3 regions of the Streptomyces sp. NPDC001868 genome follow, and region 3 is predicted to be linked to each of the others. Evidence: riboswitches for the same ligand, from Rfam matches in the RefSeq annotation. Region 3 holds a riboswitch; each other region holds the start of a gene.
What was found. A riboswitch is a leader RNA that binds a small molecule or an ion and turns the genes downstream of it on or off. The one in region 3 is predicted to bind cyclic di-AMP.
Positions count from the first base shown of each region.

Region 1: linked by a shared signal. The riboswitch ahead of ABT147_RS05715 (C40 family peptidase) and the one ahead of ABT147_RS34385 (M23 family metallopeptidase) in region 3 are both predicted to bind cyclic di-AMP.
Region 2: linked by a shared signal. The riboswitch ahead of ABT147_RS03115 (M23 family metallopeptidase) and the one ahead of ABT147_RS34385 (M23 family metallopeptidase) in region 3 are both predicted to bind cyclic di-AMP.

Region 1 covers NZ_JBEOYO010000003.1:214,921-222,324, forward strand. Annotated here, with positions in the region: gene ABT147_RS05705 (M23 family metallopeptidase) at 1-68, shown strand, start outside; gene pcrA (DNA helicase PcrA) at 203-2,722, opposite strand; cyclic di-AMP (ydaO/yuaA leader) riboswitch at 2,965-3,138, shown strand; gene ABT147_RS05715 (C40 family peptidase) at 3,148-4,359, shown strand; gene ABT147_RS05720 (hypothetical protein) at 4,392-4,745, opposite strand; gene ABT147_RS05725 (C40 family peptidase) at 5,251-6,330, shown strand; gene ABT147_RS05730 (LuxR C-terminal-related transcriptional regulator) at 6,466-7,383, opposite strand; gene ABT147_RS05735 (PspC domain-containing protein) at 7,380-7,404, opposite strand, start outside.
Region 2 covers NZ_JBEOYO010000002.1:144,279-151,682, reverse strand. Annotated here, with positions in the region: gene ABT147_RS03130 (bifunctional acetate--CoA ligase family protein/GNAT family N-acetyltransferase) at 1-2,637, opposite strand, end outside; gene ABT147_RS03125 (HPr family phosphocarrier protein) at 2,838-3,119, shown strand; gene ABT147_RS03120 (GntR family transcriptional regulator) at 3,311-4,015, opposite strand; gene ABT147_RS03115 (M23 family metallopeptidase) at 4,216-5,004, opposite strand; cyclic di-AMP (ydaO/yuaA leader) riboswitch at 5,017-5,191, opposite strand; gene ABT147_RS03110 (M16 family metallopeptidase) at 5,428-6,816, opposite strand; gene ABT147_RS03105 (M16 family metallopeptidase) at 6,813-7,404, opposite strand, start outside.
Region 3 covers NZ_JBEOYO010000041.1:50,836-58,239, reverse strand. Annotated here, with positions in the region: gene trmB (tRNA (guanosine(46)-N7)-methyltransferase TrmB) at 1-811, shown strand, start outside; gene ABT147_RS34395 (PrsW family intramembrane metalloprotease) at 971-2,320, shown strand; gene ABT147_RS34390 (aldo/keto reductase) at 2,784-3,728, opposite strand; gene ABT147_RS34385 (M23 family metallopeptidase) at 3,915-4,976, opposite strand; cyclic di-AMP (ydaO/yuaA leader) riboswitch at 4,987-5,148, opposite strand; gene ABT147_RS34380 (PP2C family protein-serine/threonine phosphatase) at 5,422-6,543, opposite strand; gene ABT147_RS34375 (GTP cyclohydrolase II) at 6,665-7,315, opposite strand.

The DNA.
Region 1 (7,404 bases), on a different contig from region 3:
ACCCGGCGGGCGGCTCCGCCATCGACCCGCTGCCGTGGCTGCGCAGCCACGGGCTGGACCCGACGTAACGGACGCCGTAGCGGCCTCCGTCACGGACGCGCGCATACGGGCGCATCCGGACAGGACAAGAACAAGGACGAGGACCGGGCCCCTGCCGAGCAGGGGCCCGAGTCATGTCGGTGACGAGACGGGAGCCGGCTCGCTACAGCTTCTCCACCGGCGCGTACCGCAGCAGCAGCCGCTTCGGCTTGGTGTCGCCGAAGTCGATCGTCGCCTCCGCGTTGGCACCCGAGCCGCCGACGCCGACGACCGTGCCGAGGCCGAACTGGTCATGGGTGACGCGGTCGCCCACGGCGAGCGAGACCACCGGCTTCTCGTTGCTCCGGCGGGTCGCGAAGCCGGACGCGCCGGAGGCCGAGGAGCGGGAACGGGACGAGGACAACGAGGACGCGATCCCGCCGGCCGGGCCCGAGGACACCGGCGCGGAGGCACCCGTGCGCTTCCACTCCAGATGGGTGGCCGGGATCTCCTCCAGGAACCGGGACGGCGGGTTGTACGAGGGCTGGCCCCAGGCGCTGCGGAGCGCGGACCGGGTGAGGTAGAGCCGTTCCCGCGCGCGGGTGATGCCGACGTACGCGAGGCGGCGCTCCTCCTCCAGTTCCTTGGTCTGGCCGAGGGCGCGCATGTGCGGGAAGACGCCGTCCTCCATACCGGTGAGGAAGACGACCGGGAACTCCAGGCCCTTGGCGGTGTGGAGGGTCATGAGCGTGATGACGCCCGAGCCGTCCTCCTCGTCGTCCGGGATCTGGTCGGAGTCGGCGACCAGCGCGACCCGCTCCAGGAAGGCGGAGAGGCCGACGGGTGTCGCGGCAGCCTCGCCCTCGCCCTCCCCTTCGCCTGCCGCGGCCCCGGACTCCTGCTCGAACTCCAGGGCGACGGCGGCGAGTTCCTGGAGGTTCTCGATGCGGGTCTCGTCCTGCGGGTCGGTGGAGGCCTGCAACTCGGCGAGATAGCCGGTGCGTTCGAGGACGGCCTCCAGGATGGTCGCCGGTCCGGCACCGGACTCGACGACGGTCCGCAGGTCCTCCAGCAGCGTGTTGAACCGCTTGACGGCGTTCGTCGACCGGGCCGCCATGCCGTACGCCTCGTCGACGCGCTTCAGGGCCTGCGAGAAGCTGATCTTCTCGCGCTGCGAGAGGGCGTCGATCATCGCCTCGGCGCGGTCGCCGATGCCGCGCTTGGGGACGTTGAGGATGCGGCGCAGCGGGACGGAGTCCTCCGGGTTGGCGAGGACACGCAGATACGCGAGGACGTCCCGGACCTCCTTGCGCTCGTAGAAGCGGACACCGCCGACGACCTTGTAGGGCAGGCCGACGCGGATGAACACCTCTTCGAAGACACGGGACTGGGCGTTCGTACGGTAGAAGACGGCGACGTCTCCCGCCTTCGCGTCGCCCGCGTCCGTCAGTCGGTCTATCTCGTCGGCGACGAACTGGGCCTCGTCGTGCTCGGTGTCGGCGACATAGCCGGTGATCTGCGCGCCCGCGCCCGCGTTGGTCCACAGGTTCTTGGGGCGGCGGGACTCGTTGCGCTCGATGACCGCGTTGGCGGCGCTCAGGATGGTCTGGGTGGAGCGGTAGTTCTGCTCCAGCAGGATCGTCGTCGCGTCCGGGTAGTCCTCCTCGAACTGGAGGATGTTGCGGATGGTCGCGCCGCGGAAGGCGTAGATCGACTGGTCGGCGTCACCCACGACGCACAGCTCGGCGGGCGGTACGTCCCCCTCGTTGGGCGGTACGTCCACGGGGTGCTCGGAGGTGCCGACCAGCTCTCTGACCAGGGCGTACTGTGCGTGGTTGGTGTCCTGGTACTCGTCGACGAGGACATGGCGGAAGCGGCGGCGGTAGTGCTCGGCGACGTCCGGGAAGGCGCGCAGCAGATTGACCGTCGTCATGATCAGGTCGTCGAAGTCGAGCGCGTTCGCCTCGCGGAGGCGGGACTGGTACATCGCGTAGGCCTGGGCGAGCGTCTTCTCGAAGCCGTCGGAGGCCTGGGCGGCGAAGTCCTCCTCGTCGATCAGCTCGTTCTTCAGGTTCGAGATCTTGGCGCTGAAGGACTTGGGCGGGAAGCGCTTCGGATCGAGGTCCAGATCACGGCAGACGAGCGCCATCAGGCGCTTGCTGTCGGCGGCGTCGTAGATCGAGAAGGAGGATGTGAAGCCGAGCCTCTTCGACTCGCGCCGCAGGATCCGGACGCACGAGCTGTGGAAGGTCATGACCCACATCGCGTGGGCGCGCGGGCCGACGAGCTGCTCGACGCGCTCCTTCATCTCGCCGGCGGCCTTGTTGGTGAAGGTGATCGCGAGGATCTGGCCCGGGTGGACATGCCGCTCGCCGAGCAGGTGTGCGATGCGATGGGTGAGCACCCGGGTCTTGCCGGAGCCGGCGCCGGCCACGATGAGCAGGGGCGAGCCGGCGTGGACCACGGCCGCGCGCTGGTTCTCGTTGAGCCCGTCGAGGAGGGCCGCCGCGTCCAGGGCCGGGCGGGGGGCGCCGTCGCGGTAGTACGCGTCGCGGTCCGGGGGCGCGTCGAACTTCCCGCCGAACAGATCGTCCGGAAGCGGCTCCGGTACGTGATCGTCCTCGGGCGGCGGCGGGGGCTCCTCCGCGTGGCCGCGGGGGGCCTGGAGGTCCGCCAGGAAGCTGTCGTCAAAGAGGCTGCTCATCGCTCTCCGAGTCTAGGCGCCCCCACTGACAGCGAGAGGCCGCCCCGGGAAGTCCGCATCCGCCACACACCGCGACCGCGTTGCGACGGTGAGCGATCGAGCGTACCGCCTGTCGTGCCGAAGAGGCTAAGGTCACGAAAACGTATCGGGCATATCGAACATCAACCTTCACACGGGCCACACGAGTTGGCTAGCTTTTTCTTCTGGGCCGTACGACCCAACCGGCGAACGTCGCCGGGCCGCACGACCCTCCGCCGAGTCCGGCACGCCTCCCGTGGCAGCCGGAGCCGGGGACCCACCGATCCTCTGGGGTGAATCGACCCGACCGCCGCACGCGGCAAGGGTCGTAGGGCAAACCTTCCGAAGCTTGCGCCCGAACCCGACAGCTAACTCGGTAGGCGGACAACGGAAGGAGACGCCGAACCATGGCGCCGCACCGCAAGCCGCGTCCTGCCGGAACACGCGTGGGCATACGCACCCCCGCTCTCGCCACGGCCGCCCTCACCTCCGTGGCCCTGCTCTCCCAAACGGCCGCGGCCGCACCCTCGGCCGACGACAAGCCGAGCCTGGAGGAAGTCGAGAAGAAGGTCGACGCCCTCTACCGCCAGGCCGGTTCGGCGACCGAGAACTACAACGCGGCCAAGGAGAGGACGACCAAGCAGAAGAAGCAGGTCGACACCCTCCTCGACTCCGTCGCCAAGCGCACGGAGAAGCTCAACGAGGCGCGGGAGGAGCTGGGTTCGTTCGCCGCGGCCCAGTACCGCACCGGCGCGGCCGCCCCCGATCAGGCCTCGCTGCTCCTGGCGGACAACCCGCAGGACTACTTCGACCAGAACCAGTTGATGGACCGGTTGACGGAGCGCCAGAAGGACGCCGTCGACGCGTACGTCACCGATCAGGCCGAGGCGACGAAGCAGCGCCAGGAGGCGAGCGACAGCCTCGAACAGCTCACCGAGTCACAGAACGCCCTCAAGACCAGCAAGGCCAAGGTCCAGGCGAAGCTCGCCCAGGCCCGCGAACTGCTCTCCACCCTCACCGCCGAGGAGCAGGCCCGGCTCGCCGCGATCGAACAGCGCGAGCGGGAGGAGGCCGACCGCAAGGCCGAGGAACTCGCGCGGCAGCAGACGGCGGCGCGGACGACGGCCCAGGAGGCGCAGGAGACCCAGGGCGCCCCGAGCACCCAAGGGGCCCAGGGGACCCAGGAGGAGCCCTCCACCGGCGCGGAGACGTCCACCGGCACCACCGAGACCGCCGCCCCGGCCGAGGACGCCACCTACGCCTCGAAGGCCGCCAAGGCCCTCGCCTTCGCCCGCGCGCAGATCGGCAAGCCGTACGTCTGGGGCGCCACCGGCCCCGGCTCCTACGACTGCTCCGGCCTCACCCAGGCCGCCTGGAAGGCCGCCGGCGTCGACCTGCCCCGCACCACCTACGACCAGGTCAAGACCGGCACGACCGTCCCCCTCGCCAACGCCAGGCCCGGCGATCTCATCTTCTTCTACGACAACATCGGCCACGTCGGCCTCTACATCGGCAACGGCATGATGATCCACGCCCCGAAGCCGGGAACGTACGTCCGCGAGGAGTCGGTCTTCTACGACGGGGAGTCGTCGATCCACAGCGTGGTGCGGCCGGCGTAGCGGCAGCGTTCTTCGCACAGACGCGCGAGCCCTCAGGTCCAGAGCACCGCGATGAAGACGTTCGCGATGGTCAGCGCGCCCACCAGGCCGAACAGCGGCTTCTCCACCGTCTCTTCGTCCCGTTTCACGTAGACCAGCCCCAGGATCACGATCAGCAGGGCGAGTTTGACGCCGATCTTGATGTTGTTGACGGGCTGGTCGTCGGCCTGGTTGAGGCCGACGAGAAGCACGCCGGTGACGAGCATCGTGAGGGCGCCGTGCAGCATGGCGGGGACGAATCGGGCGGTGCCCTGGCCCATGGCCTTCATCTGGGTGAGGAAGCCGCCCAGGAGGGAGGCGATGCCGATGATGTGGAGGCCGACGAGGATGTGGATGAGTACGTCCATGCGCGGAGCCTAATGAGAGGCCTGTGATCCACCGGCCACCGGGCGGGTACCCGGAGGCGCCGAGGGCGGCACGCTCCGGGCGTTCCGGGCGTCCCGGGCGTCCCCGACACCCTGACGATCTTGCATATATGCGCCGCATAGCACCGCCACACCCCCGCCCGGTCCGAAATCGCCGCATCGGTCATCGCGCAGCGTGAAGTCGACGGCGCCAGGACGGGATCACGGTCACATACGGTCACCTCGCGGTCGGTGCACGCCACTTCCGTACAACGCGTTACCGTGCCCTCACAGCCAGGTTTAGCGTCCTCCCTCAGGTGCCCGGCTCCCCACCGCCGCCCGGACCAGGGGCGGCAGTCGGACACCACCGCCGAGAAAGTCCGGCGGCGTCCCGCTCCCCCTGTGCGGGCCGCCGCCGGACGCGTCACCGCTTCCCCCAGGCGGTCCGTACGGACAGACGATGTTCGTACTTCGGACGGCGGTCGTACGGAGAGGACGTGGACTCCACGTGGCAGCGCACCGCAAGCCCAGACAGCGCTCGCTCGGCGGCCATACGGTCCGCACGGCCGCGACGTTCGCCCTCGCGGGCGCGGCGACCGCGACCGGTTTCGACGGCACCGGACACGCCGATCCACAGCTCACGCCTGACCAGGTCAAGGCGAAAGTGGACAAGCTGTACCAAGAGGCTGAGGTCGCCACCGAGAAGTACAACGGGGCGAAGGAGAAGGCCGACAAGGCGCAGGAGAACCTCGAAGAGCTGCGCGACCAGGCCGCCCGCCGCACCGAGCGCCTCAACTCGGCCCGGGACGAACTCGGTTCACTGGCGGCGGCGCAGTACCGGGACGGGGGCATGGACCCCTCCTGGCAGCTCGCCCTCTCCGCCGACCCGGACCAGTACCTGGACGGCGCCGCCCTCGCCGAGCGCGTCGGCAGCCGCCAGTCGGCGGACGTCGCGAGCGTACGGAAGCAGCTGTTGGAGATCGAACGGCTCCGCGGGGCCGCCCGCGTCGAACTGGGCACGCTCAAGACCCGGCAGACCGAGCTGAAGCGACACAAGAAGACCGTCACCTCGAAGCTGACCGACGCGCGACAGCTGCTCGGCCGGCTCACCACCGAGGAACGGGCACGCTACGACTCCCGGGGCGGCACCGCGGGACACGCCTCACGCTCCTCCGACACGTCCCGGCGCGACCTCACCGGCCCGGTCTCCCCCGCCTCCGCCACCGCCGACGCCCCCGACTCCCGCGCCGCCGCGGCCGTCTCCTACGCCTACACCAAGCTCGGCAGCCCCTATGTCTGGGGCGCCACCGGCCCCAACGCCTTCGACTGCTCCGGCCTCACCCTCGCGGCCTACCGCGCCGCCGGAATCTCCCTCCCCCGCACCACCTACTCCCAGATCAACGCAGGCCGCCGCGTCGCCCGCTCCGAACTCCGCCCCGGCGACCTCGTCTTCTTCTACTCCGGCATCAGCCATGTGGGCATCTATGTCGGCAACGGCCAGATGATCCACGCCCCGAACCCCTCGGCCCCGGTACGCGTGGCGCCGCTCGACGAGATGCCGTACGCGGGGGCCACGCGGGTGGCCTGAGTCTTGCGGGCGGCCTGAGCCGAACGGGTCGGCTCGGGCCGGTCGGGACGGCTCGGGCTAGCCCGGGGCGGTCGTCGCTTGCGGCGCTCCCCGTCGGCCCGGGCCCGCACCCTCTCCGGCCCTCTCCTCTCCCCCTCACACCAGGCGTCGTGCCGTCGCCCACCTCGTCAGCTCATGGCGGTTGGAGAGCTGCAACTTCCGCAGGACGGCGGAGACATGCGACTCCACCGTCTTCACCGAGATGTAGAGCTGCTTGGCGATCTCCTTGTACGCATAGCCACGGGCGATGAGACGCAGCACCTCGCGCTCGCGCTGGGTGAGCCGGTCGAGGTCCTCGTCGACGGGCGGGGCGTCCGTGGAGGCGAAGGCGTCCAGGACGAAGCCGGCCAGACGCGGGGAGAAGACCGCGTCGCCCTCCTGGACCCGGAAGATGGATTCGACCAGGTCGGAGCCGGTGATCGTCTTGGTGACATAGCCGCGCGCACCGCCCCGGATGACACCGATCACGTCCTCCGCCGCGTCCGACACGGACAGGGCGAGGAAGCGCACGGGCTGCTCGGCGTCCCCCATCAACGCCGAACACCGACGCAGGACTTCGACCCCGCCGCCGCCGGGCAGATGCACATCGAGGAGCACCACCTCGGGCCGCGTACTCGTGATCACCTCGACCGCCTGGTCGACATCGGGCGCCTCCCCGACGACCTCCACACCCGTACGGTCCGTCTGCCCGATCTCGGCCTGCACTCCCGTCCGGAACATCCGGTGGTCGTCCACCAGCACGACCCGGACATGGCGCCCGGCCCCGGAAACAGCGGCCCCGGCACCGGTCCGGGCAGCCCCGGCTCCGGCCGTGGCGGACTGTCCGGGCGCGGCGGTCACGCCGGAAGCGCCCGGCTCGGCGGTCTTGCCGGGCTCGGCGGGCCGACCGGACTCGTCGGGCACGCTCTCGGCCGGATCCGTGCCCCGCGCGGCCGGACCTCCCTGGTCCCGGTCCGGGCCCGTGCCCGAACCGCCTTGTGCGGCAAGGTCGTTCGCCCCGTTCGCGTCACTCATGACGTCGTCTCCGCCCTCTCC
Region 2 (7,404 bases), on a different contig from region 3:
GTCCCGCTCGGTGGCCGGGATCAGCCGGTGCGCCATGTCGCCGAGCAGCTGGGACGCGGGGCCGGCGATCCCGAACGAGAGCACCGCTCCGGCCGCCGGGTCGAGCACGGTCCGCACGATCGTGTCGACTCCGCGCGGAGCCATGCCCTGCACGACCGGACGCAGCTCCTCCGGTCCCCCGAACAGCTCCGTCAACTCCGTGTACGCCCGGCGCAGTTGCTCCTCGTCCGCGAGGTCGAGCCGTACGCCGCCCAGGTCGGCCCGGTGCCGTAGGTGCGGGGCGGTCGTCTTGAGCGCGACGGGGTAGCCGATGGCCCCCGCCGCTCTGGCCGCCTCGTCGGGCGTGGGCGCGGGCCGCGCCTGCCGCAGGTGGATGCCGTACCTGCCGAGCAGCGCGGCCGTCTCCTCCGACCCGAGCGTGAGCCCCTCGCCCCTGGCCAGCGCCGCGTCGATCTGCTCGGCCGCCCCCTTCTCGTCGATGTCCTCGAACTCGGGCACCCGCCCCGGCTCCGCCGCCTCCCGCCGCCACTGCGCGTGACGCACGGCTTCGGAGAGCGCACGAACGGCGCGCTCGGCGGCGGGGTAGGCGGGGATGAGCCGGGAGTCGGCCGGGCCGGAGGGGTGTGCAGGCGTGACGTCGGTCGCCTCGCTCACCCCGGGTACCCGCGTGACGTCGGCCGCCTCGCTCACCCCGGTGGGCAATCGTTCCGCAGGGCGGAACAGGTGGGCACCGCCTACAGCGCCCGGCGCCTTCTCGCCGACCTGGGGCGCAGTACTGGCTGCGGCCGACAACGCTTCGGCCAAGCCACCCAGCTCGACGTGCACCACAAGCACCGGCTTGGACGGATTCGCCGCCGCAGCCGACCGCAACGCCTCCGCCAGTGCCGCATCCCCCGGCGACATCTCCCCCAGCGCCGGAATCGCCGTCACCACCACCGCGTCGCACGAGTCGTCCGCCAGCGCCCGGGACAGCGCCGCGTGGAAGTCCCGCGCCGAGGCCCCGGTGGTCAGGTCCAGCGGGGGCAGCGGCCGCAGCCCCTCGGAGAGGCACGCGTCGTACGTGAGCATCCCCAGCGACTCGGAGTTCCCCAGGATCGCCACCCGCGGCCCCGCCGGCAGCGGCTGCCGGGCCAGCAGCAGCCCCGCGTCGACCAGCTCCGTGATCGTGTCGACCCGGATCACCCCGGCCTGCCGCAGCAGCGCGGACACGGTGGTGTGGGGCAGCCGGGTGGCGCGCACGGCATGCCCCTGGGGCGCGGAACCGTGGCGCGCCCCCTGCACCACCACGAGCGGCTTGACCGCCGCCGTGCGCCGGGCGAGGCGGGTGAACTTGCGCGGGTTTCCGATGGACTCCAGGTACATGAGGACGACATCGGTGTCCGGGTCGTCGTACCAGTACTGGAGGACGTCGTTCCCGGACACGTCCGCGCGGTTGCCGGACGACACGAAGGTGGAGACGCCCGTGTCACCGGTGACCCCTCCCCCGCGCCGGTGCAGCCGGGACAGCAGCGCGATCCCGATGGCGCCGGACTGGGCGAAGAGGCCGATGCGCCCGGAGCGCGGGGTCTCGGGGGCGAGCGAGGCGTTGAGCCGGACGTCGGGGGCGGTGTTGATGATCCCGAAGGCGTTCGGACCGATGATGCGCATGCCGTACGTGCGCGCCTGGCGCACCAGTTCGCGCTGGCGCTCGCGCCCCTCGGGGCCGCTCTCGGCGTATCCGGCGGAGACGACCACGAGCCCCTGCACGCCGTGTTCACCGCACTGGGCGACGACCTCGGGGACATGGGCGGCGGGGACGGCGACGACCGCGAGGTCGACGGGCCCCTCGATGTCGGTGACGGAACGGTGCGCGGGCACCCCGTCGAGTTCCTTCTCGTCCTCCCCGAGGGCCTTGTTCACCGCGTACAGCCGCCCGGTGAAGCCCGCTTCCCGGAGATTGGCGAGGACACTGCGGCCCACTCCGCCCGGTGTGCGCCCGGCGCCGATGACGGCGACCGAGCCGGGGGCGAGCAGCCGCTGGACGGATCTGGCCTCGGCCCGCTGCTCCCGCGCGCGCTGCACGGCGAGGGAGCGGTCGGTGGGCTCCAGATCGAACTCCAGGCGGACGACGCCGTCCTCGAAGCTGCGCTTCTGCTGGTACCCGGCGTCGGTGAACACCTTGATCATCTTGCTGTTGGCGGGGAGCACCTCGGCGGCGAAGCGTCTGATGTCGCGTTCACGGGCGACGGCGGCGATGTGTTCCAGCAGGGCGGAGGCGACGCCCCGGCCCTGGTGGGCGTCCTGCACGAGGAAGGCGACCTCGGCCTCGTCGGCGGGGGCGGACGCGGCCGTCCCGTCGGCGCCGATGCGGTCGTAGCGTACGGTGGCGATGAACTCGCCGCCCACCGTGGCGGCGAGCCCCACCCGGTCCACGAAGTCGTGGTGCGTGAAGCGGTGGACGTCCTTGGCGGACAGGCGAGGGTAGGGCGCGAAGAAGCGGTAGTACTTCGACTCGTCCGAGACCTGCTCGTAGAAGCTGACGAGACGCTCGGCGTCATCGACGGTGATGGGCCTGACGCGTGCGGTGCCGCCGTCGCGCAGCACCACGTCGGCCTCCCAGTGGGCGGGGTACTCATGCCGGTCCGACGAGGTCTGCATGGGCCCCAGAGTACGGCTCGCGTACGCATGCGGCGCGGGGCAGTCTGGGGCGGCACAACAGAAGCACAACAGAAGTGCGACAGCCGGTTCGTGGCCAGGCCGTGGGCCCGTTCCGGTACGTCGCCACATATGGGAAACTGGTCTAGACAACCGGTCTAGACCTCTCCGCAGTACCCGAGACACCTGAAGGGCAGCATCACATGGCTGAGCGCCGCGTCAACGTCGGCTGGGCCGAGGGCCTCCACGCCCGCCCCGCATCCATCTTCGTCCGGGCCACCACGGCCTCCGGTATCCCCGTGACGATCGCCAAGGCCGACGGGAACCCCGTCAACGCGGCCTCCATGCTGGCGGTCCTGGGCCTCGGCGCCCAGGGCGGCGAGGAGATCGTGCTCGCCTCCGACGCCGAGGGCGCGGACGTCGCGCTCGACCGTCTGGCGAAGCTCGTGGCCGAGGGCCTCGAAGAACTCCCCGAGACGGTCTGACCGACCGGGCAACCGAAGCGGAAAGGCCGGAAAGGCCACCCGCACGCACCACCCGCACACACACCGAAGGGCTCGTCCGATTTATCGGGCGGGCCCTTCGCATTTTCGTCCTGATTCCGTTCCATTCCGTTCTGCGGGCAGCAGAAAGAATGCCCTTCGGAATTCTTCCCTCTTTGTATACGGCTCCCGTGTTAATGCCGCAGGCTCGGCATGTTTACGGGGTGTTGCGAAGTCCTCACACGCTCCGGGCGTTCCGCCCCGCCGGCCCCGCCCGGAAATCGGAGCCGGTGCGCGGCGGTGGCGCGCTCGGTGTGCAGGGAGGTGATGGTCCGGGCCCGGTCGCTGTCGCCGCGCGCGACGGCGTCCACGATGCCGCCGTGCTCCGCCCAGGACTCCACGGGGTTCGCCGGTGCCTCGACCGCGTACATCCAGGCGATCTTGTGCCGCAGCTGGGCGAGTGTCGAGGTCAGGGCGGGGCTGCCGGACGCCTGTGCGAGCGTCTCGTGGAACCAGCCGCCCAGGGAGCGCAGATCCTCGCTGGTGCCCCTCCTGGCCCGCTCCTGGCCCAGTCTGACCAGGCCCCGCAACACCTTGAGGTGCGCCTCCGTACGGCGCTGGGCGGCACGGGCGGCGCCCAGCGGCTCCAGCAGCATGCGCATCTCCAGCAGGTCGGCGGCCTCCTGCTCGGTCGGCTCGGCGACGCACGCGCCCGCGTGCCGTCGGGTCACCACGAAGCCCTCGGCCTCCAGGGTGCGCAGCGCCTCGCGCACGGGGACCCGGCTGACGCCGTACCGGCGGGCGAGCAGTTCCTCGGTGAGACGGCTGCCGCGCTCGTAGACACCCGCGACGATGTCATCACGGATCGCCGTGCATACCGAATGCGCCGGAATACGCATGACCGACCTCCGCCTTAATCCCCGTGAAACGTCGATGATTGACGTGTGTTCCAGTGACTCTATTGCAGCGAGCCGGAATTTCCGATGGCGGACCGGAATCCAGGGATATTTTTTGGACAGGAGCTACGTCACAACAGGTACGCACAACGCGGAAAGCCCCGGCTCGGTGAGCCGGGGCCTCCTGCGAAGCGGTGGGTCCGTCAGACGTTCACGCCGTGCGAGCGCAGGTACGCGACGGGGTCCATGTCCGAGCCGTACTCGGCCGTCGTCCGGGCCTCGAAGTGCAGATGCGCGCCGGTGACGTTGCCGGTCGCCCCGGAGAGGCCGATCTGCTGGCCGGGGGTGACGGTCTGGCCGACGGAGACGCCGATGGACGACAGGTGGCCGTACTGCGTGTACGTGCCGTCGTTCATCTTGATGACGATGTTGTTGCCGTACGCACCGCCCCAGCCCGCCTCGACGACGGTGCCGGCGCCGACCGCCAGGACGGTCGTGCCGGACGCGGCGTGGAAGTCGACGCCGGTGTGGCTGCCGGAGGACCAGACGGCGCCGCCGGCCTTGTAGCCGGTGGAGATGTACGAGCCGCTGATCGGGGAGACGTAGGTGTTCAGGCGCTCGCGCTCGGCGGCGCGGGCGGCGCGGGCCTTGATCTCCTCGCGCTCCTTGGCGACGGCACGTTCCTGCTCGGCCTTCTCGGCGGCGGCCTTGCGGGCCTCCTCCTGCGCCTTCTTCTTGACGGCGGCGACCTCGGCGGCCTGCTGCTGGGCGACGGCCTGGGCGTCCACCTGGTCGGCGACCGTGTCGCCGAGGACGATGATCTGGTTCAGGCCGGTCTGCTCGACGGCGGGCTCCTCCGCGGCGAGCGCGGGAGCGGCCAGGGTGCCGATGACACCGGTGGTGGTGAGAGCGGCGACGCCCACGTTCCTCGTGGTCGTGCGCTGCACACGGCCGGGACGGCGGTGCTTCCCGGGGGCGCGGGTGAACGCCATGAAGTGGCTGGTCCTTTCCTTCCCTCTCGCCTACCGGGTTAGCTGACGGGTTCGGAGCAGGAAGGTCTCCTACGGCCGCCCCCCGTTTCGCGTCGCTCCGCGAAGGGCACCCGATTCACCCCAGGGACTTCGGTGGGTCCCCGGCTCCCCTGGCTCGCGCCATGCGGGGACTCGGCGATGACTGTCCGGTGCCGCGGCTGCGGCGAACTTCTGACGAACAGCCGGACCGACGCTAAGCGGGCCGTCTTCGAAATAACAAACGGATCACAGGATTTGTTAAGTACGCCACAGGTCAGACACACAACCTCCGCCATCAATACGGACAAACGCGGGCCCTGGTGACTCTTCAGTCACCAGGGCCCCACGGACGCGTGTCCTTCTGTCCGGTTCCTCCTCGGCTTCCCCTCGGCCTCTCCTCGGCTTCTACTCGGCCGGTACGACGGTGACTTCACCGATTCCGAGGGCCCTGACCGGCTCCTCGATCTGCGCGGCGTCCCCGACGAGGACGGTCACCAGCCGGTCCACCGGGAAGGCGCTCACGGCGGCCGCGGTGGCCTCCACCGTGCCGGTGGCGGCGAGTTGGCGGTACAGCGTCGACTGGTAGTCGTCCGGCAGGTGCTGCTCGACCTGGTCGGCCAGCGTGCCCGCCACGGCCGCGGCCGTCTCGAACTTGAGGGGGGCGACCCCGACGAGGTTCTGCACGGCGACATCGCGCTCGGCGTCGGTCAGTCCCTCGGCCGCGAGGGTCCGCAGCACCGTCCACAGGTCGTCCAGCGCCGGCCCGGTGTTCGGGGTGTCGACGGAGCCGCTGATGGCGAGCATCGCCGCGCCCGAGCCGTCGGGGGCGGAGCGCAGCACCTGCCCGAACGCGCGCACCCCGTAGGTGTAGCCCTTCTCCTCGCGCAGGACACGGTCCAGACGGGAGGTGAGGGTGCCGCCGAGGCAGTAGGTGCCGAGCACCTGCGCCGGCCACACACGGTCGTGCCGGTCGGCGCCCACACGGCCGATGAGCAACTGGGTCTGGACGGAACCGGGGCGGTCCACGATGATCACGCGCCCGGCGTCGTCGGCGGTGACCGCCGGCACGACGCTCGGCTTGGCCGGGGAGCCCGTCCAGGCGCCCAGGGTGTCGCCGAGCAGGGCGTCGAGGTCGACTCCGGTGAGGTCGCCGACGACCACGGCGGTGGCCGTCGCGGGGCGTACGTGCCGCTCGTAGAAGGCGCGTACGGCCGCGGAGTCGATGCCCTCGACGGTCTCCTCGGTGCCCTGGCGGGGCCGCGACATCCGGGACGTGGCCGGGAACAGCCGCTTGTAGAGCTCCTTGGCGGCCCGGCGGCCCGGGTTGGCGGTCTCGTGCGGGATCTCGTCGAGCCGGTTGGCGACCAGCCGCTCGATCTCGCTGTCCTCGAACGCCGGTGCCCGCAGGGCGTCGGCCAGCAGACCGAGCGCCTTCTCCAGCCGCGACACGGGCACTTCGAGGGACAGACGCACGCCGGGGTGGTCGGCGTGCGAGTCGAGGGTGGCGCCGCAGCGCTCCAGCTCGGCGGCGAACTCCTCGGCCGTGTGCTTGTCGGTGCCCTCGGAGAACGCCCTGGTCATGATGGTGGCGACGCCGTCGAGGCCGGCCGGCTCGGCGTCCAGGGGCGCGTCGAGGATGACCTCGACCGCGACGACCTGCTGGCCGGGGCGGTGGCAGCGCAGCACGGTCAGGCCGTTGTCCAGGGTGCCGCGCTCGGGCGCCGGGAACGCCCAGGGCCTGGCCTCGCCGGCCTGGGGCTGCGGGTGGAAGTCCATGGTCGCGAGCTCGGTCACTTCGCCGACTCCTCGTTCTCGTCCGTGCCTTCGGCGGCCTCCGCCTCGGCGGCTTCGTCTTCGGTGCCCTCTTCGCCGTCGACGGGCTCGTAGACGAGCACCGCGCGGTTGTCGGGCCTCAGGCGCGCCTTGGCGATCTCCTGGACCTCGTCGGCCGTCACCTCCAGGACGCGGTCGACGGCGGTGAGGGCGAGCTTCGGGTCGCCGAACAGGACCGCGTACCGGCACAGTTCGTCGGCGCGGCCCGCGACCGTGCCGAGCCGGTCAAGCCACTCGCGCTCCAACTGGGCCTGGGCGCGCTCCATCTCCTCGGCCGTGGGGCCCTCCGCGGCGAAGCGGGCGAGCTCCTCGTCGACGGCGGCCTCGATGACGGGCACCTCGACGTCACCGGAGGTCTTCACGTCCAGCCACGCCATGGAGGGCGCGCCGGCCAGCCGCAGCAGGCCGAACCCCGCCGTCACAGCCGTACGGTCACGGCGTACGAGCCGGTTGTACAGGCGGGACGACTCGCCGCCGCCGAGGATCGTGAGCGCCAGGTCGGCCGCGTCGCACGCGCGCGTGCCGTCCTCCGGCAGCCGGTAGGAGGCC
Region 3 (7,404 bases):
CTCTCCTGATGCCCCTGAGCCCCGCACCACCGGTGCCTCCCTTCGGCGTACCCGGGACAAGGGTGAGCCGCGATTTCCCGATGGGCCGAAGGCGGATCCCGCCGGGTCGCATTTCGAGCGGCGGATCAGGAGCTTTCAGCCCCGGCGGAGTCGGGTGACGGCCGGGCAGGCGGACGCCCTGCAGCGGCTGTGGCCCAAGTGGGGGCTCGATATCGACGGGCGCGCGCTGGATCTCGTCGAGCTGTTCGGGGACGAGAAGCCCGTCGTGCTGGAGATCGGGTTCGGGATGGGGGAGGCGACCGCGCGGATGGCCGCCGCCGATCCGGACACCAATGTGCTCGCCGTGGATGTGCACACACCGGGCCAGGGGAATCTGCTGAATCTCGCGGACCGGGACGGGCTGTCCAACGTTCGGGTCGCCAACGGGGACGCGATCATTCTGCTGCGGGAGATGCTCGCGCCCGCGTCGTTGGACGGGCTGCGGGTCTACTTCCCCGATCCCTGGCCGAAGAAGCGGCACCACAAGCGGCGGCTGATCCAGGAGGAGTTCCTCACGCTCGTCGCGTCACGGCTCCGGGCCGGGGCGATCGTGCACTGTGCCACGGACTGGGAGCCGTACGCCGAGCAGATGCTCGAAGTGCTCACCGCGCACCCGGAGTTCGAGAACACCCGGGCCGACGGCGGGTTCGCGCCACGTCCCGCCTTCCGGCCGCTGACCCGTTTCGAGGGGCAGGGACTGGACAAGGGTCATGTGGTGAACGATCTGCTCTTCCGCCGCGTACAGCAACGTGAGCAGGAGCAGGAGCAGTAGTAGAGCAGCAGAGCAGTAGTAGGAACGAGAGCGGATGCGGGAGCAGATGCAGGAGTTCGAACACACCCCCACAGGCGCCTGAAGGCCGTCGTTCACAGTCCGGCGGGACGCACCACGCGCCGTCGCGGGCGGCGCCTCTCCCTCGTTAGGGTCAATGCAATGGCCACCAGTCCCCCCTACCCGACGCAGCCCAGCGGCCCCTCCGGTGGGTATGCGTTCAGGCCCACGCGCTGGTGGCAGCGGAAGAGCGTCAGATACGGGGCGCTGATAGGGCTGCTCGGGGTCTCCGGGTTCGTCATCCTCGCGCTCGTCCGTGAACAGACCGGCACCGAGGGGTTTCTCGTCGGCCTGGGGCTCGCGATACTGCCCGTCCCGCTGCTGATGGCCGTGTTCCGGTGGCTGGGCCGGGTGGAGCCCGGGCCCTGGCGGAACCAGGTGTTCGCGTTCGCCTGGGGGGCGTGTGCGGCGGCGCTGATAGCCATCGTGGCGAACAGTTTCGCCACACGCTGGATAGCCACGGCCACCGCCGACCCCTCGCATGCCGACACCCTGGGGGCCACCGTCATAGCGCCCGTGGTGGAGGAGACCGCCAAGGCCGCGGCCGTCTTACTCGTCTTCCTGTTCCGGAGGCGGGAGTTCACCGGGATCGTGGACGGGGTGGTGATCGCGGGGTTCACCGCGACCGGGTTCGCGTTCACCGAGAACATCCTGTACCTGGGGACCGCGTTCGGGACGGACCAGCTCAGCGGGGGGAGCGGGCTGGCGTCCGTCACCGCGGCCACGTTCTTCGTACGGGTGATCATGTCGCCGTTCGCGCATCCCCTGTTCACCGTGCTGACGGGGATCGGGTTCGGGGTCGCGGCGTTCTCCGCGGAGTGGCAGCGGGCGCGGCGGGTGCTCGTGCCGGCGAGTGGGCTGCTGCTCGCCATGGGGATGCACTCGATCTGGAACGGGTCGGCGACGTTCGGGGAGTACGGGTTCTTCGCGGTGTACGCGGCGTTCATGGTGCCGGCGTTCGGGCTGCTGACGTGGCTGGTGATCTGGGCTCGGCAGCGGGAGTTGCGGAAGGTGCGGGAGGAGTTGCCGGCGTATGCGGCGGCGGGGTGGCTGACGCCGGCTGAGCCGTATGTACTGGGGTCGATGCGGGCTCGGCGGGTGGCGCGGGAGTATGCGGCGCATCACTTCGGCAAGGCGGGGGGTCGGTCGGTCGGGGAGTACGAGGTGTACGCGACGAAGTTGGCGTTTCTGCGGTATCGGGGGCGGCGGGGGCGGGTCGGGGCGGACTTCGCGTTGCGCGAGCGGGAGTTGCTGTTCGAGCTGTGGCGGCGGCGGGATGTGGCTCGGCCGGCCTTGGGGTATGCGGGGCTGGAGGTCGGGCCTGCGGGGTGGGCTGGGCACGGGTATGGGCACGGGCAGGGCGGTTATGGCGGGTACGGGCCGGGGTTCCCGCAACCGGCGGGGTACGGGGTGACGCCGCCGTATTCCGCGTACAACCCGTATCGGTCGTAGGGGCGGGCGAGTTCGCCCGCTGCCGGTGAGTGGTTCGCCCGCTGCCGGTGGGTCGTTCTGGCGGTCCGGTGAGTGGGTCGCCTGTCGCCTGTGGGTGGTTCGCCCAGGGGCGGTGGGTGGGTCGGGGGCGCGCCGGGGGGTGTCCGTCCTCGGAACGGCGCGGAATCGGTGGGCTGGGAAGTTTGACGAGTTGACGCGCCAACCGCTGCGGGCGGACACCCCCCGGCACACCCCCTTCTCGCCGTACGCGGCCGACCCGACGTACGGGGTGCGGTGCGGTGCGGTCATGCATGCCCGGCGCCCCTGCCCCCCGTCGACCCCAGCCCACCCGCCGTACGGCGTGCGGTCGTCGCGCAGTCGGCGGTCCGGCTACGGCCTCCACGCCCCGTTTCGCTGCGGGCAGCCGTGTCGCTGGGGGGTGCGAGGGGCGTGGGCTGTTTCTGTCGGCCGCTGTGGGCGGGGACTACGCCGATGCTGTTGTCAGTTTGTCGAGTTCCTCGGGGGTGAGGGTGAGGTCGGCGACGGCGAGGAGGGCGGGGAGTTGGTCGAGGGTGCGGGCTGAGGCGATGGGGGCGGCCACTGTCGGCTGGGCGGCGAGCCAGGCGAGGGCGACGGTTGCGTGGGCGGCGCCGCGGGACTCGGCGATCTCGTCGAGGGCCGTGAGGACCCGCGTGCCGGCCGGGGTTTCCAGGTACGCGCCGGCGCCGGCCGCCCGGGGGCTGTCGACCGTCGTGCCGGGGCGGTACTTGCCCGTGAGGAAGCCCTTGGCGAGGGCGAAGTAGGGGACGGCGGAGAGGCCGTGGTCGGCGGCGAGGGTCTGGAGGGCGCCCTCGTAGGTGTCCCGGGAGACCAGGTTGTAGTGGGGCTGGAGGGCGACGTAGCGGGCCAGGCCCTCGGCGGCCGAGAAGTCCAGGGAGGCCTTCAGGCGCTCGGGGGTGATGTTGGACGCGGCTATCGCGCGGACCTTGCCGGCCTTCACCAGGTCGTCCAGGGCGGTGATGATCTCCTCGACGGGGACGTCGGGCTGGTCGAAGTGGGTGTAGTAGAGATCGATGTAGTCCGTGTCGAGGCGGGCGAGGGAGGCGTCGGCCGCCGCCTTGATGTTGGCCGCCGTCAGGCCCGGGTACTCGGGGTGCTGGCTCACCTTGGTCGCGATCACCACGTCGGCGCGGTTGCCGCGGGACTTGGCCCACTTGCCGATGATCCGCTCGGACTCACCGCCCTGGTTGCCCTCGACCCACGCCGAGTAGGAGTCGGCCGTGTCGACGAAGTTGCCGCCGGCCGCCGCGTAGGCGTCGAGGACGGCGAAGGACTGTGCCTCGTCCGCCGTCCAGCCGAAGACATTGCCGCCGAGCGAGAGCGGGAAGACCTCGATCTCGGATGTGCCCAGCTTGCGAAGAGAAGTCATGTCCAACGTCAACCAGGGGGACGGACGCCCGCATTCCGCCCCCGCGTGAACGGCACGTGAAGCATGGAAGGGGAGGCGGGGCGGGGAGGGGACTGCAGAGGGGGAGGGCAGAGGAGGGGGCGTCGGGCATGACGGACGCCGCGTCGTCCTCGCGGACCTACGCGGCGTCGTTGGTGCTGATCTGCCTTACGGGGTCAGGCCCTTGCTGCGCAGCCATGCCGCCGGGTCGATGCCGCTGGAGGAGCCGCCGGGGTGGACCTCCATGTGGAGGTGGGCGCCGGTGACGTTGCCGGTGGCGCCGACGCGGCCGATGACGTCGCCGGTGGCGACCTTCTGGCCGACGCTGACGCCGATGGAGGACTGGTGGGCGTACCAGATCTCGGTGCCGTCATCGAGGGTGAGGACGGTCTTGTAGCCGTACGAACCCTCGTAGCCGGCCTGCGTGATGGTGCCACTGTGGACGGCCTTGATGAGCGTGCCCGTGGGGGCGGCGAAGTCGAGGCCGGTGTGGTAGCCGGAGGACCAGTAGGGGCCGGCCTGGCCGAAGGTGGAGGTGAGGGTGTACGAGGAGGTGGGAAGCGTGAACTGCTTGGCGAGGGAGGCGAGGCGCTCGGCCTCTTCCTTCCGCTCGGCTTCCTCGGCCGCCTTCTGCTTGGCGGCGGCCTCCTTGGCCTCGGCTTCCTTCTTCTCCTTGGCGGCCTGCTCGGCGGCCTTGTCCGCGGCGGCGGTCTGGGCGGCCTCGGCGGCGGCCTTGTCGAACGCGTCCTGCTGGGACTCGGCCTGCGCCATGATGCGGGCGCGCAGCGCCTCGCCGGCGTCGGCCGCGCCCTGCTCGGAGTCGGTGGCGGTCAGGCCGGCGTTGCTGAGCGGGGAGGTGGAGGCCTCGGGCTCCGGCTCCTCGGCGTCGTCCTCGAAGACCGAGCCGACATTCGGCATGTCGGGCATCGATATGGAGACCGGGGCCTTGCCGGACTGCGCGCTGGCCATGCCGGCGCCGCCGACGGCGGCTATGACACCGACGCCGAGAACGGTGGAGCTGCGGGCCAGTCCGCCACGGGCGAGTCCACCGCGCGGCTTGGCGACGCGGTGCCGGCCGCGAACGGGGCGAATGGTCTCCTCGCTGGGATTCCACTCCTGCCAGGGGCCCTCGTTGTCGCTGTTGTAGCTGCCGTAGCCGAACGTCTGGCTCTCGCCGTCGCGCTGGCTCGGTACGAACGGGGCTTCGGTCGCGGACCGGTTCGACGCCACGTGGGCGTACTCCTTCCTTCCTTTTCGTCTACCGGGTTAGCTGACGGGTTCGGAGCAGGAAGGTCTCCTACGCGCGTAAACCGGTCGTGCGTACTGCCACGGCGGTTTCCGTGCGATTCACCCCAGAGTGATGGTTCCCCGGTTCCCTTGCGGGATTCGACGCGTGAGCACGGAGCCGTCTCTTGTGACGGCTGGGACGACCGCGCTGCGTTATCGAACGTTAATAGACGCGAGTGCTCCATTCCAAGCTGTTCTGAATGATCGTTCCGGCTTTCGCGCCGGACTTTACGGGTCATGCGGGGTGGAAAACGGGCGAGTTGACCTTGACTCAGGAGTAACAGAAGTTCTGACGTTACGTCAGTTGTTATACGGAGAACGGTCGAACAGACACAGTCGGTGACATTCGGTGGTGCGAGACGCGCACGATGTGAGAGAGACGTGTGCGTCAGGGGCGGCGGACCGCCAGCAGCGCCATGTCGTCCGTCGTGCGGTCACCCGTGTGCCGGCGCACCTCTTCCGCGAGGGTCGTCAACAGGGCGCGCGGGGCGGAGAAGACCCGGCCGGACAGGCGCTCGGCCGGGTCGTAGAAGACACCGCGCGCGTCCCGCGCCTCGGAGAGGCCGTCGGTGTAGAAGAGCAGCATGGCGCCCGGCGGGAAACCGGTCTCCTCCGCGCGGTCGGGCCAGGTGGCCAGGTCCTCCATACCCAGCGGGAGCGCCGGCTGCGGGGCGTCCAGGGTGCACAGGGTGCCGTCGGCGTACAGCAGCAGGGGGGACGGGTGGCCCCGGTTGACGATCCGGGCGCGGCCGGCACCGTGCGGGAACTCCGCCAGTACGGCCGTCACGAACCCCTCGTACTCCACCGCCGTGTCCCGGCGCGCGGCCTCCCGCCGGGTGCTCTCGCGGGCCAGCGCCCGTTCCAGCCGCTGGGCGACCGCTTCGAGCGTCGACTCCTGCTCGGCCGCCTCCCGGAACGCGCCGATCAGCACCGCCACCGCCGACACCGCCCCCAGCCCCTTGCCCCGCACATCGCCCACGATCAGCCGGACACCGTGGGGCGAGTCCTGCACCGCGTACAGATCGCCCCCGATCGACGCCCCGGCCTGCGCCGCCTCGTACCGCGCCGCGATCTCCAGCCCGCCGATCCGCTCCTGCGGCACCGGCAGTACGGCCCGCTGCGCCGCCTCGGCGATCTCCCGGGCGGTGGCGAGCCGGGCGTCGCTGCGGCGGACGAGGCGGTTGATCAGTACGGCCAGTACGGCGACGGTGGCCACCGTGGCGATCTCGGTGATCGCGTCCACATGGCCCGCGTCGTCGTAGTGGAGGCGTACGGCGGTGATGCCGGCGACCGACGCGACGCCGGTGATCACCGTGCCGTGCAGCGAGAAGAGTGGGGCCGCCACGAGGGGCGCGGCGGTGAAGAAGGGGACGGCCGTGAACTCGCGCGGGGTGAAGTGGTCGTAGAAGAGGCCGATGGCGATCAGCAGGACGGGGAGCACGCGGACGAGCGTCCGGGCATACGAGAACCGCCGGCCGACCGGCTCCCTCGCACCCTCTGGCTGCCCCACGGATACAGGGTTTCCGGGGGACGGGGCGCGGGCGAGTCGGCGGAGCCGAGTGGGCTAGCCGATGCCCACCACCGGCCGACATCCAACACCGGCCGACGCCCACCGCCGTTCCGTCCGGGGCTCAGCCCGCCGTCAGTCCCGTCAGCCCGGTCAGCTCCGGCAGGGGAAGCGTGTGCTGGGTCTGGAGGACCTTCGCGCGGAGGTAGCGCACGTTGTGGGCGGTGGTGAAGACGCCCGTGGGGACGCGGTCGCGGACGCCGACCCCGAGGTCGCGGAGCTGCCGCGCCTTGTCGGGGTTGTTGGAGAGCAGGTCCAGCTCGTCGATGCCGAGGGCGCCGAGCATCTGGGCCGCCGCCGTGTAGTCGCGGGCGTCCTCCGGCAGGCCGAGCGCCGCGTTCGCCTCGTAGGTGTCGAGACCCTGGTCCTGGAGGGCGTACGCGTCGAGCTTGTTGTAGAGGCCGATGCCCCGGCCTTCCTGGCGGAGGTAGAGCAGGACACCACCGCGGTCGGCGATCCGCTCCACCGCCTCGCGCAGCTGCGGACCGCAGTCGCAGCGGGCCGAGCCGAAGACGTCGCCGGTCAGGCACTCGGAGTGCAGCCGGACCAGCGGGGCCGTGCCGGGCGCCGGGTCGCCGAGGACGATCGCCAGGTGCTCCTGGTCGTCGACGAGGCCGTGGAAGGTGACCAGTTCGGCGTCGACGCCGTAACCGTCCTGGAAACGCAGCGGCACCCGGACGCGGGCACGCGGGGTGGCAGCGGGAAAGTCGGGCATGCGGGTTCTCCGGTCCTGGCGCGGGTGTCGCTGTGCTTCAGTTTTGAAGCACAGCGCTCGCAGCGACTCTAACCCGTGCTTCAAATTTC